Regions from separate parts of the Desulfosporosinus sp. FKA genome, predicted to be linked through region 3. Evidence: riboswitches for the same ligand, from Rfam matches in the RefSeq annotation. Region 3 holds a riboswitch; each other region holds the start of a gene.

Region 1 (4,295 bases), on a different contig from region 3:
AGCTTAATTTGCTTGGGGGTTCCTAAACGTAAAGGAACATGCTCAACCTTCACATCAGTATGTTCCAGTCCAAACCAACTTACGGGAGAAACTGTAATTTTCTTTAAGCGAAGTTTAAATTGCATAATAAGTTGTTTATATAAAGGTAGGCTGTTATCATTAGCCAGTTCTTCGCGTACTAAAACAAAACAGAAATCCCCAATGTTACGATTGATATCATTTGTAGCATATAATTGCAATTGTTCTTTTATTTCGTGTGACTTCATAAGATCGGTTACAATTTGTCTTAAATACCTGCTCACTTTTTGTTCAACCCTAAATCCTAAACGAAGTTGAATCTTAAAAACATAATCGGTGCCAAAGTTTTCAACAGTATAGGTCATAGACCTCGGTTCATCGGTGACCTGAACATTGATAAACCAATAAACTTCTGCTCTTTTTGGCCTTTTATCCAAAATCGAGTAAATAATTTCCTTGTCTACTTTTCCTGGTTTGGACTTATTTGTTAAATAAACCAGGTTCGTAGCATATATCGGAAAATGTTCATCATTTCTAAGCATTCCAAGTTTATCAATATAATCTTTCAGTGAAACTTCTTTTATCACCATTTTTTCGAAAATAGTCGCTTTATACCATAAAATCATTTGTATTAAAATTAGAGCAGCAATAAACACCGTTATAAAACCGCCGCGAAAAAACTTCGCTGCACTTGAAAGGAAAAAACAAGTTTCTATTGTTCCAAAAATAATGGGCACGAGAAGTGAGAGCAGCCTGGATACCCTTTTCTTAATAAGCCAATTGAACAACAAGATTGTAGTCATCAACATCGTAATTGTAATTGCTAATCCATAGGCTGCTTCCATGTGTGAAGAAGTTTGGAAGTATAGAACCACTCCGATACAAGAAAGCATCAAAAGGTGATTGACGATTGGAATGTACATTTGACCTTTTGACAAAGCCGGATAATGAATCTTTAATCTCGGCAATAAATCTAATTTAATTGCTTCTGAAACGAGTGTATAGGATCCACTAATTAAAGCTTGAGAAGCAATAATCGCTGCAAGAGTTGCTAAAATGACACCAATAATACGAAAGTTTTCCGGAATTAGACCAAAAAAAGGATTAAAATCAAACATATGCTGCATTCCAGGGTTATCTTTAATCTGCAGCACCCAAGCCCCTTGCCCGAAATAGTTCAGAAGCAGGCAGATTTTAACGAAAGGCCAAGTTCCGTAAATGTTTTTCCGTCCAACGTGCCCTAGATCGGAATACAATGCTTCAGCACCTGTAGTGGCCAAGAATACGCTGCCCAAGATCGCAAACCCGGCTTTGTTTTGATCACTAAACAACAATTTAATTCCATAGTATGGAGATAGTGATTTGAGTATATTCAGGTTCCCAGAAATATGAATTATGCCCAGAACGGCCAGCATAAGAAACCATAAAAGCATAATTGGTCCGAATAATCGTCCTAATATCTCGGTCCCGGAACGTTGCAGGAGGAATAGAACACAAAGAATAAAAATGGTAATTATAATTACAGTGGATTGATTTGAACCGAAATTATTAGTATAGGCGGGAATCCATTTTAATCCTTCTACTGCACTTGTGACGGTAACTGCCGGAGTTAAAATACCGTCTGCTAAAAGGGCTGCAGCCCCAATCATAGCCGGGACAATAAACCAAGCACGTCTTCTTCGGATTAATGAATATAGTGCAAGGATGCCACCTTCCCCATGATTGTCTGCTCTAAGTGTGATAAGGACGTACTTAATAGTGGTAAGTAAGGTAATAGTCCAGAAAATAAGGGAAATGGAACCGTATATAAACTCGTTGGTTATTGAATTTAATTGTCCGTTTCCTTCAATTAACGCCTTCATTACATATAAGGGTGATGTACCAATATCACCATAAACAACACCGATGGTTACGAGCATACCCGCAATAGTTAATGGTCGTTCTTTACAGAAATGCAATTCCTTTTCCATTATCTATCCTTTCATATCACTTTATAGTTTAGCTCTGTCTGATTAATACCAAAAGAAAAACCCCATTTGGGGTCAGTGTATAAAAGTATGTAAACAAACCAGCTGGTATGGTTTGTTTTCCCCCTCCTTTCAACGCCTGCGAGGTTAGCTGCCGGATTCGGGTCGAAAGAAATAACCCGTCACATACTGTGATTCACCCCATTGGGCTAAATCAATAGCCCTTATCTGGTTCCCCCGCTTCCTAAGAATTCAGCGTTTGTTTATATAACTGTTAATAATATTAATCCTTTAATACTAGAATATATAGCACCATAATGAGGTATTTACAGCGAATATTCTCCTAACAAGCTTACTATTCAGAGGTACTTTTATTATAATTAGTCATGCGTATTATCTCTGCATCGTTCTTCAATTTGCTTAATCCTAAATCATCTTTTGCTGGGGGTGTCTCTATAAGTTTTGCCAACATTCAACGATTAGGTTATACTGGTTAAGCTTTAAGCTTTAAGCTTTAAGCTTTAAGCTTTAAACTTTAAAATTTATAAATTATAATATATTTGCTATTATAAGTGTAAACTGTGATAAAATAATCGAAAAATGTTTATAAGAAGGTGAAATACGCAAAATATTAAAAATGATCACTAATAACTTCTTATACTATGTTTCTAGTCATTCCAATGAATTTTTCTAGCTTTGGTGGACTAGTGAACTCGTTTGGCTAAAATACGGGGAACCCACTCCCACTTAGAGAAGTGGGGGAGTCTTACGATTGGATCAAGCTTGAGGAGGATGTTTTGCAAAATGCAACAATCAAAATTAAAACGTGATTTATCTCTTTTAGATTTAACATTTGCCGGAGTAGGCGGCATTATCGGTTCTGGCTGGCTCCTAGCCTCTCAAGCTGCGGCGGCAGTTGCCGGGCCCTCAGCCATAATCTCCTGGATTGTGGGTGGTATAGCCGTCATTCTCATGGCCCTAGTTTATGCTGAGTTAGGGGGGATGCTTCCGGAAGCTGGAGGCACAGTCCGATACCCACAATATTCTCATGGAAGCCTGGTCAGCTTTATCATAGGGTGGGGAGGATGGTTAAGCTGGGTTGCTACTCCACCTGCTGAAGCTGAAGCGATCACCCAATATGCCAATAATTTTGTACATATTCTCTATAATACTAATACAGGATTGCTTACTCTGAGCGGTCTTTTAGTCTCCATTCTTCTAACGGTGCTTTTTTTCATTCTTAATTACTTTGGTGTAAAACTCTTTGCTCGTGTTAATACAAGTATTACCTGGATCAAATTTGTTATTCCTGTTCTAACGGCTGTCTTAATCATGGCTTTTGGTTTTCATAGCAGCAACTTTACCAGTCATGGGGGATTTTTCCCCAGTGGATTTTCCTCGACCTTGATGGCGGTCGGTAGTTCGGGGATCATTTTCTCCCTCCAGGGCTTCCGTCAGCCGGTGGAATTAGCGGGGGAATCCCGTAATCCAAAGCGAGATCTGCCGCTTGCCCTTATCCTGACGGTTCTTATCTGTGTCGGTATTTATGTTTTATTGGAAATAGCTTTCGTAGGAAGTCTCACTCCTGCAATGTTGAGCAAAGGCTGGTCTTCTTTGAGTTTGGATGCTCCTTTCGCTCAGCTGGCCGCAGCCGTCAACATCGGCTGGTTAGCGATTGTCCTGCAAGCCGATGCAATGATCTCTCCGGCGGGAACAGGCCTGGTCTACACCGCGTCTACCGCTCGAGGAATTTATGCTATGGCAGAAAATGGCTACATGCCTAAACTATTTAGCAAAATCCATCCCAAATGGCGCATCCCTGTTAATGCTTTATACTTTAACCTCATCGTCGGCCTGCTTACTCTCCTTCCTTTTTCTTCCTGGAATAAAATTATCGCTTTTGTTTCGGTTACAGGAGTAATCAGTTACCTTCTGGGACCCGTAGCTACCAGCGTCCTTCGACGCACAGCCCCGGAAATTCCGCGACCCATCAACATTTTTGGCTTATCTGTTCTATCCCCTCTGGCCTTTATCGTTGCCGGGCTAATCGTTTACTGGACCGGTTGGCCCAATACCGGCTACGCCCTGGGATCTGTCGTCGTCGGTCTTTTGATTTATTTCTATTATTACTGCAAAGGAAATTTTCGGTCCCGTCATATCCGTTCTGGTCTGTGGCTCGCCGTGTATTTAGTCTTCATTATAGTCTTTTCATACGCTGGCAGTAAATCATTTGGAGGCAAGAACATCATTCCTGCTCCTTACGATACAATCGTTTTTGCTATTGTTAGTCTATTAGCCTTTATGTGGGGC
Region 2 (4,295 bases), on a different contig from region 3:
CATTAATTTGCAAAGTTTTTTATTCGTTAGAAATTCACAACTAATTCACATCAAAATCGAATTGTTCTACTATACTCAGGACATGAAGACAAGTTAACGCGAAAATTATTCCTAGGGTAATTAAAGGAGGAAAAACTGAAAAAGCAAAATGGATAATAGGTATATCTATTGATACTAAAGTAGGAAGGAGCGTCGAATTTGCTACAAACTTTATTCAGCATCGGGGGATATTCTTTAAGATCCTATGGTGTCGTAGTTGCTTTTGCAATAAGTATAGCCTTAGGGGTCGCTTATTCACTAGCTTCTTCTGAAAAAGAATATCGTCGGCATCTTTTGGATTTAGTAGTCTATGCCGTGATTGGAGCTGTGATTGGAGCACGTTTTTGGCAAGTCTTATTTTATGAATGGGGATATTATTACCTACATCCTGCCGAGATTTTGAAGATTTGGCATGGTGGCCTGGCAATTCAGGGGGCTTTGCTAGGAGCTTTTATGGTTGGGTGGATTTATACACGTAAACATCAGCTTAATTTCTGGAAAATGGCAGATATTGCAACCCCCGGTATTATTATAGGACAGGCAATTGGGCGAATAGCATGCTTCCTCAATGGCGACGCCTTCGGTAGACCGACAAACTCAGGTTTTGGTCTAGTCTATCCTCCTGGTACCACTGCTTATGCTGCTTATGGAAGTCAACCCCTATGGCCTGCAGAGGTTTGGGAAGGACAATGGGATTTGATTGTATTTGCCTTAATCATAATTCTTTCACATTGGCGCAAATGGCCGAGGGGTATTCTTTTTTTAATCTACATTATTCTATATTCATTAGGACGATTCGGCTTAGAATTTTTCCGAGGGGATGGTGCACGTTATTTATTCCATTGGACTTCGGCTCAATGGAGTAGTATAGGGATGATCGTCATCGCTCTTATTTCTGCGATTGTTTTATCATATAGGAATACAGACTAAGAGTGAATTCATTCATTCAGCTAACTAAAGAATCCGCTTTTTAAGATTACTCCATTAGAAGCAAAGAAATTTGCTAACACTAACCAATTGTCTTAGTGGAGACTTTTCAATTTCAAAGAAAGGATGATGTTTTATGTGGCTGTTCTTAAACCAATATGGTTGGTATTTATTAATATTTGGGATGATGATCTTAATGCATAGGAAAGGTATGGGGGGGTGCTGCGGCGGCCAACATGGGGATCCTCATCATGACCAGGAAAATCACAAGGACCACCCTGTTACAAAAAAATCTATAAATTTCGAGGAAAACAGTAGTTCTTAAACAGATCACTAAAATGACAGATACAGATAAGGAAGGTAACAGCATAAATGAAAAATACAGAGGAATTCTACCCGGACTCGGCACTAATGATTGGGGATATAATTGAATTCACCGGGACCAATGATCCAAGTCTATCAAGGGAATCATGTTACTATTCAATTCTATGATAAGCTGCCCGAGTTTAAGAGCGTCTATTGGATTGGCCTGGATGTTCCAAACATTATGGATGGTGCGCCCGATATAAAATTAGTTCAAAATTTTACGTGGGCAATATCTCGATAATCAATTCAGGATTTTGAATCTACCCGGTACCCAAATGTATCATCTTAATATAGATGCTACGATAAAAAGTGAAAAAAATTTCAAAGTAATTTTTCGATGTATGATGAAGCTACAGGGGGACTTATTATTTTTGAACTAAAGGAATTAAGCTGCATCCTGAAATTTCTATACGTCAATTGCTTCTTACTCTATAATAATTTTAAAAATATTAACCCTAGGGCCATCTGAACCTTTGCACGGGTTGGGCGATAAACTAAGAAAAATAACTCCGTTTTGCATGATAAAGGATAAGTTTGAGAGATCAGGCGAAACAACCATTCGCTTTCACCTTCTTCGTATTTAGGGAAATCATAAGCCAGCAAATAAGAGTATGTTCTAAGAAGATGTTCAATATCGGAAAATACGTTCGTTCATAGGAAATTCATAGTACTAGAGTATAATTACGATGTTTCAAGATGAATGGGATTTAGCATTACGAGATAAGAAAGGAGGACTTCTATAAGACAATATCCGCAAAGCTAAATACTAATATTTAAAAATTGAAGTGCTGAATCTGAGCATAAATGCTTGGAACGGGGGATTTCATATGGGGTGAATCATGTTTTGAACATGTAGGGTTTACACCTTTTTACCCGAATCCGACAACTAACCTCGTAAGCTATGAAAGGTGGAGCCAGTCATTGTTTATTCTCCAGAAAAAGTGGTTTACTAGGGTTGCCCTTAGTGGTGTTCTTTTGACAAATAGTTTAGTGGGGATTGCCCCTTCTCAAGCGGCGGTTTTAAATTCCAAAGTTACCCCTATGGTTACTAAGCTACCAAGTACCGTATACAAAAATTCCCCTGTAGTAGTTTCTCAATCAAAAGCATATTCTCAAGCAATACGTGTAGCCTTTCATTGGACAAGTTCAATCGAGTCTAACATGAATGAACCTCAAATAACTAGTAAAATTATTTCTAACCAAAAAGAATCGATAACGCCTGTTGTTAGCAAAACACCGGCCTTAGTAAAGACATTAAGAGTACCTCCGATAAATAAGGATACCAAGAAAAAAAGCACTTCTGCACAGAAGGTTTCTAATATCAAACCTAAACAAGCTTCGATGCCCCAAGTATCGAGGGGCAGTTTATACGTAGATAAGCTTATAAGTCATGCATTAAGTTTACAAGGTATTCCATATCTCTGGGGCGGAACGAGTATAAAAGGATTTGATTGTTCAGGGTTTGTCCAACATGTATTTAGGGCCTCCGGAATTTCACTTCCACGAACTGCTGCCGAACAATACAAACTAGGCTCAACGGTAAGTCGTAATAATCTAAGACCAGGAGATCTTGTGTTTTTTCAAACCTATGCTCCTGGAGCTACTGATGTACGAATTTATATTGGTGGAGGACAAACAGTCGGAGCATCTAGTGATGGTGTAGGTATTCATAATTTGTCGGAAAGTTATTGGTCAAAACATTACCTTGGTGCGCGTCGAATCCTTTAACTTTGCGCTATATTGACTAAGAGATTAACCTTTAAATGACTGTACCTATAGTAAACAAGGTAACAATAAAAAGGAAATGGTATTAGGATTACAGTCTTAGCCATTTCCTTTTCCTTTAAAATAGAATACTTAATTTAAAAATCATAGAACACATGTAATCCAAGTTATCGTTCCTGGAATTATTAACCTGTAAGAATAGCTCCTACATATGTAAATAATAGTACATTGTGATGATATCCATAAACCTGCAAAATAAGAAGGAATTTAAGAATTTATGTAGAAATACAAGAGAATTATAGAGATATTCGTATATTCAACTATTTAAAAGCTATAATGATTAATCCTTTTTAAGGAGGTGCCCGCTAAGTCGTATTTGATTTGTTAAGTTCTTTAACCTTACTTATTAAAATTTATATAGCTCTTAACTCAGTAATTGTTATTAAGTACAAAAATGATTGGAGATGATCGATTTTGAATAAGAGAGTCAAGACTATAGTGTTTATTGCCCTAAGTTCTATCACAGTGTTAAGTCTTGCTGGTTGTGGAAGTCAAAATAGCGTGATGAACCCCAGTAATATGACTCAATATATGACGAGCAATCCTACAGAAATGGCAAATGTTCTGAGTTCACCTGATACACGCCAGTCCATGGTAAAAGTAATGGGGTCTTCACAAATAACGCCGATGATGATCGATATTATGAAAAGCAGTGAGGTCCAAAAGAATATGATCGGGATTATGGGGAGTAGTCAAAATCTCGATAACATGGTAAGCATTATGTCTAATCCATCGATGTTTAAGCCAATGGTGCAGATTATGGCTGATCCTAAAATGAAAGCAACATTTGAGGCCATGGTAAAAGATCCAGCCCTGCAGCCTTTAGTAAAAGAAGCAATGGGTTCAAAGTAACTTTTAGATGTCATGAAAAAGCAGGGTCACTTATTGAAAGGATCCTGCTTTTTGAATTATTTACATACGCATTGCCATTGGTCACGTAAAGAGGCAGATATTAATATTAACGAGCTCTTCGTGACAAGAGAGGAGAGTTTCGGAACTCGCAAAGTCATAGAGATTGTGTTTAGGGAGAGAGGGCTTGATCCTAATTAATTAAGTCTTTCCCTTAGAGAACTACAACACAACAAGTACTTTGGGTAAATTGGATTGCTGGATTATGGTTGGGATGTAGCGAAACTTATAATTTCGTTGCATCCCTTTCTTCATGAGAAATTCACAAC
Region 3 (4,295 bases):
TTATCAATAGAATGGCAGGTCAAGATCGTTATGAAACGTCAAGCACAATTGCCGAACAAGGTTGGCCTAATGGTTCAACAAATTGTATCTTAGCCTTTGGAGGTAATTTCACGGATAGTCTTGCTGCTGTACCCCTGGCAAAAAAATATGATGCCCCGATATTACTTACTGAGAGCACAACGCTGCCGGCAATCACCAAAAAAACATTAACTGATTTGAAAACCAAAAATGTTACAATAATAGGTGGTACTGGAGTGATCTCTGCTGCTATAGATACTGAACTACAAGCAATGGGGATAACAACCAATAGGATTTATGGGTACGATAAATATGAAACTGCAATAGCTGTAGCTAAGCAAGTGACCTCGTCACCAACGATGCTGTTTGTTTGTACTTCTGACGATTTCACCGATGCTCTTTCAATTTCACCTGTCGCAGCAATTAAACAAGATCCAATCATTCTTGTATCTCAAGACAGTATCCCTGAATCGGTTAAAAACTATATTTCTGCAAACAACGGTATTGTCAAGACTTATGTTATCGGTGATTCCGATGAAATTAGTGATAGTGTTGCTAATCAATTTCCCAATTATGAAAGGATTGCTGGTAATGACAGCTATAGCACAAATATTGCTGTTAACAATCAATTCGCCAGTGTTTTTGGCACTAAAATTACAACTGTAGCTTCCGGTGAACAATTTCCTGATGCCCTAAGCGGAAGTGCTCTAGCCTCAAAAATTGCTGCTCCTATAATTTTAATCAACAATTCTCCGGCAGATGTGACAAGAAGTTATTATCAAGACAGAATTGCCAATGGTTTAAACGGTGACAGCAATGTAACACCTACCGTTGATATATTTGGCGGAACAGTTGTTATCCCTGATAGTGTTATGTCAGGGTTAGCACAGGGAAAGGCCGGAGTAAGTCATTTAAGTCCTGTTAGTGTAACAACTGCAATCGGAATTGCCCCAGTGCTGCCTTCAACGGTAACGGCTACTATGATGGATGGGACAACCAAAACAGTAAATGTCACTTGGCCAATTATAGAATCAAGCAGGTATGGATCAGCGGGTAGTTTTTGCGTAACAGGTACAATTGCTGAATCGACAACGGTTAAGCCTATAGCTACCGTTGAGGTTAGACATGAGAATCCAATTCCTATTATAACAGTTGATCAAATTCAGCAAGATATTTTGGGCACATGGACAACATCTGATGGAAAATACACCTTAAACTTTGAAAATGATGGAACCTTAGAAGTCTCTCAAGAAAATACCGGATATACGACTAATTATAAAGCTGCGTATTCTTTTCCCAATAGTACAATGATCAAAATTACAAACTCCAGCTGGACTGAAGAAGATAATTTTGTTTTAATCGGTAAGTATTTAGAAATTTATAATATGGGTATTCCACATATAACAGGTAATAATATAATAACAGGCACTTCCGCTTATACAGGTTACCTAAATCATCCAACGAGTTTTACTCCTTCTACAGATCCGGTTAATTTCATTTTTATGAAGACAAACTGACATTAGCCTAGTTTATCCAGATGCCACCCACTTCTTGTAAGTGGAAGTGGGTGGTTTGGGGGGATATATGAGAAAAAAGTGCTTTGGCTGAGTTACGCCAAAGCACTTTTTTATTAAAATAATATGGCTGTTAATTAACGGCGAATTATTTATACCTTCGGGCTCCAAGATAATTTTTAACATAAAAGCTGTCACTCAAGTTGGTAATAGTTACCCCTTTTTTAGGGTTATCAGCATGAACAAATTTCCCGCCGCCGATGTAAATACCTACGTGAGATGCTCCCTTAGAATACGTAGAAAAGAAAACTAAGTCTCCCGGTTGGAGGTTACTCTCGCTGACAGAATCGCCTGAAGCATATTGGGCATAAGATGTTCGAGGAAGAGAAATACCAGATCCAGCATAAACATACTGAGTAAATCCGGAACAATCAAATCCTTTTAACGTTGTCCCGCCAAAAATATAGGGCTTACCCACTAAACTTACAGCATGGTCGATGATGTCAGAATGGTTAATGTCGCCGCGAGATACATTGGTCTCATCAGTCCTAGTATTATTTGACACAGCCTGAGCAACTTGAGTTATATGTACTGATGATGTACTTTTAGGAAGAGAGCTTTCCGCTGTTTGCGTAGTTTTCGCCTGAATTTGATTATTCTTTGGAGCAGCTGCTGTAACGGTTGCTGCTGCTTTATAGATTGGCTCTGTTTTCTCTGAAGATAACCGTTGGTGAATAAATTGAGGAACAATGAACGACGTTGAAAAGGAATCCAATTTGCTAGGATTCGTGAAAGAATCGAAACTCAAGGTTTGAGACGTTGATGGCATTAAAACATTCCCCACCAAGAGCATTCCGGATAGAATGACACCTGATAGTCGGAACAGGCCTGGAGACAATTTCATTCCCTTTTCACCTTTCATAGCTTACGAGGTTAGTTGTCGGATTCGGGCGAAGGTAACAGCCCTACGCCATAGTGGCGATTCACCCCGTATAGAAATAAAATCCCCCGCTCTAGAGTAATCTCTAGATTCAGCTTTATTTTTCTTTGTCATATTTTTCATAAACAAGAATTCGACAGAATTCGCCAATATCCTCTAAAACGAAATGTGTAATATTTGGTAAAGAGCCATTTTTAGACATAACGATACCATTGTAATAATTACCATACGAATCAGAGAGAGCTTTTGGTTACCGCGAGAGGAAATGACTAACAATGTATCGAATGTTTACAGTTGGGTGATTAAACTACCGGTATTTTTGTATTTGTAGAAGAATCTGAAGGTAATTTGGGGTGAGCCCCCCTAAAAAAGGAGAAACCCTATCGTATAAGAGGGTAGGAGGAAGAAAGCATGCCGGAATGGGAAGACCAATCGACGTGGCAGCGTTTGAAAGAGGATTCGAAAGCCCGAGAGGATTTTTTGGCCAAATCTCAAATGTTTATTTGTCATGTGGCTAGCCAGGCGTGTTTTCATTTTCTGGAATGGGGCAGGGATGAGGAATTATCCGAGGCTTTGATCGCTTTTAATGAAGCCATCGATTTGTTTATTGCTGATAAAGGCGTGCCTTTTTTAGCATTTGCCAGAGTTTTAATCAAAAGGCGCCTTATTGATTATCATCGGAAACAGCGGTCACAGCTGACAAATTCACTCGACCAAGAGGATATTGGACGAGACATTGAAATTCATCTGAGTTTAAATGAATTCAAAGAGAAAGAACAAAACCGGGAGAGGGCGGCGGAAATTCAACAGTTTACGCAAGCTTTGGCGGCAGTAAACCTTACCTTTCAAGATTTAGTTGCAGCTTCACCCAAACATCGAGATTCTCGTGAGACATTGCTTAGGGCGGCAAGAGAACTGGCATTTGACGAAGAACTATGGGCCCATGTTGAACGAACTGGAAAAGTCCCTATGCAAGCTTTAGCACTGAAAACTCAGATTCACCCTAAAGTTTTGGAAAGGGGACGGAAATATATCTTAGCAGTAGCTTTGCTTATAGCCAATCAACATGACTATATATATTTAAGAGAATATGTCACCTCGCGGGAAAAGGGGGGAGAAAATGAGTAAGTTGAAAGCTGTGGTACTGGAGAAATCCGGGTTTCGCTACACTGTTTTAGGAAATGACGGCGCTTTTCGCCATGTTTACAGGCGACGGAACATTGAAGCAGGCGAGGAAATCGAAGTTCGGACAGGTATAATGAATGCAAACAGCCTGCGTATTGGGGCAGGGGTAGCCGCATTATTCCTCTTAGTCTTGATGGCTTGTTTGGGATGGAACCTTTATCAAGCACCAACTGCAGTTGCGTTGCTCTCAGTAGACATTAATCCAAGTTTACAATTTACGATTGACTCCCAAGGGCGCTTATTAAAGTTCCAGAGCGAAAATGATGATGCCAAAAGCATGTTAAGTCAGTTAGATCTTAAAGGACAGCCACTAGATAAGGCCCTTGAACAAATTATCACCCAATCTTATGATCATAAATTCCTGAATTCCCAACAAAACTGGGTCGTGGTGGGATATTCTCCAATGTCAGATAAAACCTCAGATCAAATGCCTAAAGAACTTAACGATCAACAAATCGCTTTATGGGTCACGAGAGCAATTAAGAAAAATGGGTTTACTCCACAGGTTGCAGTTTTTCCTCTGACCTCTCAGGAGCGCGAGCTAGCACAACAAGGAGAATTGACTCTTGGGGAATATGCGCTTTGGCAGACTGCTCAAAAGGCCGGAGTCGAGACGCAAGCTCAGAAACTAAAAGATA

What was found. Region 3 has a riboswitch for cyclic di-AMP ahead of B5771_RS20150 (C40 family peptidase). Riboswitches for the same ligand answer to the same signal wherever they lie in the genome.
Region 1: another riboswitch for cyclic di-AMP. It lies ahead of B5771_RS05200 (KUP/HAK/KT family potassium transporter); the one in region 3 lies ahead of B5771_RS20150 (C40 family peptidase).
Region 2: another riboswitch for cyclic di-AMP. It lies ahead of B5771_RS04365 (C40 family peptidase); the one in region 3 lies ahead of B5771_RS20150 (C40 family peptidase).

What each region holds. Positions count from the first base shown of each region.
Region 1 is NZ_NAHZ01000017.1:48,318-52,612, forward strand. Features, by position in the region: gene B5771_RS05200 (KUP/HAK/KT family potassium transporter) at 1-1,988, opposite strand, end outside; cyclic di-AMP (ydaO/yuaA leader) riboswitch at 2,107-2,253, opposite strand; gene B5771_RS05205 (APC family permease) at 2,790-4,295, shown strand, end outside.
Region 2 is NZ_NAHZ01000015.1:162,875-167,169, forward strand. Features, by position in the region: gene lgt (prolipoprotein diacylglyceryl transferase) at 199-969, shown strand; cyclic di-AMP (ydaO/yuaA leader) riboswitch at 2,109-2,248, shown strand; gene B5771_RS04365 (C40 family peptidase) at 2,254-3,060, shown strand; gene B5771_RS04370 (hypothetical protein) at 3,532-3,969, shown strand.
Region 3 is NZ_NAHZ01000033.1:178,631-182,925, forward strand. Features, by position in the region: gene B5771_RS20145 (cell wall-binding repeat-containing protein) at 1-1,535, shown strand, start outside; gene B5771_RS20150 (C40 family peptidase) at 1,681-2,436, opposite strand; cyclic di-AMP (ydaO/yuaA leader) riboswitch at 2,440-2,579, opposite strand; gene sigI (RNA polymerase sigma-I factor) at 2,884-3,600, shown strand; gene B5771_RS20160 (hypothetical protein) at 3,593-4,295, shown strand, end outside.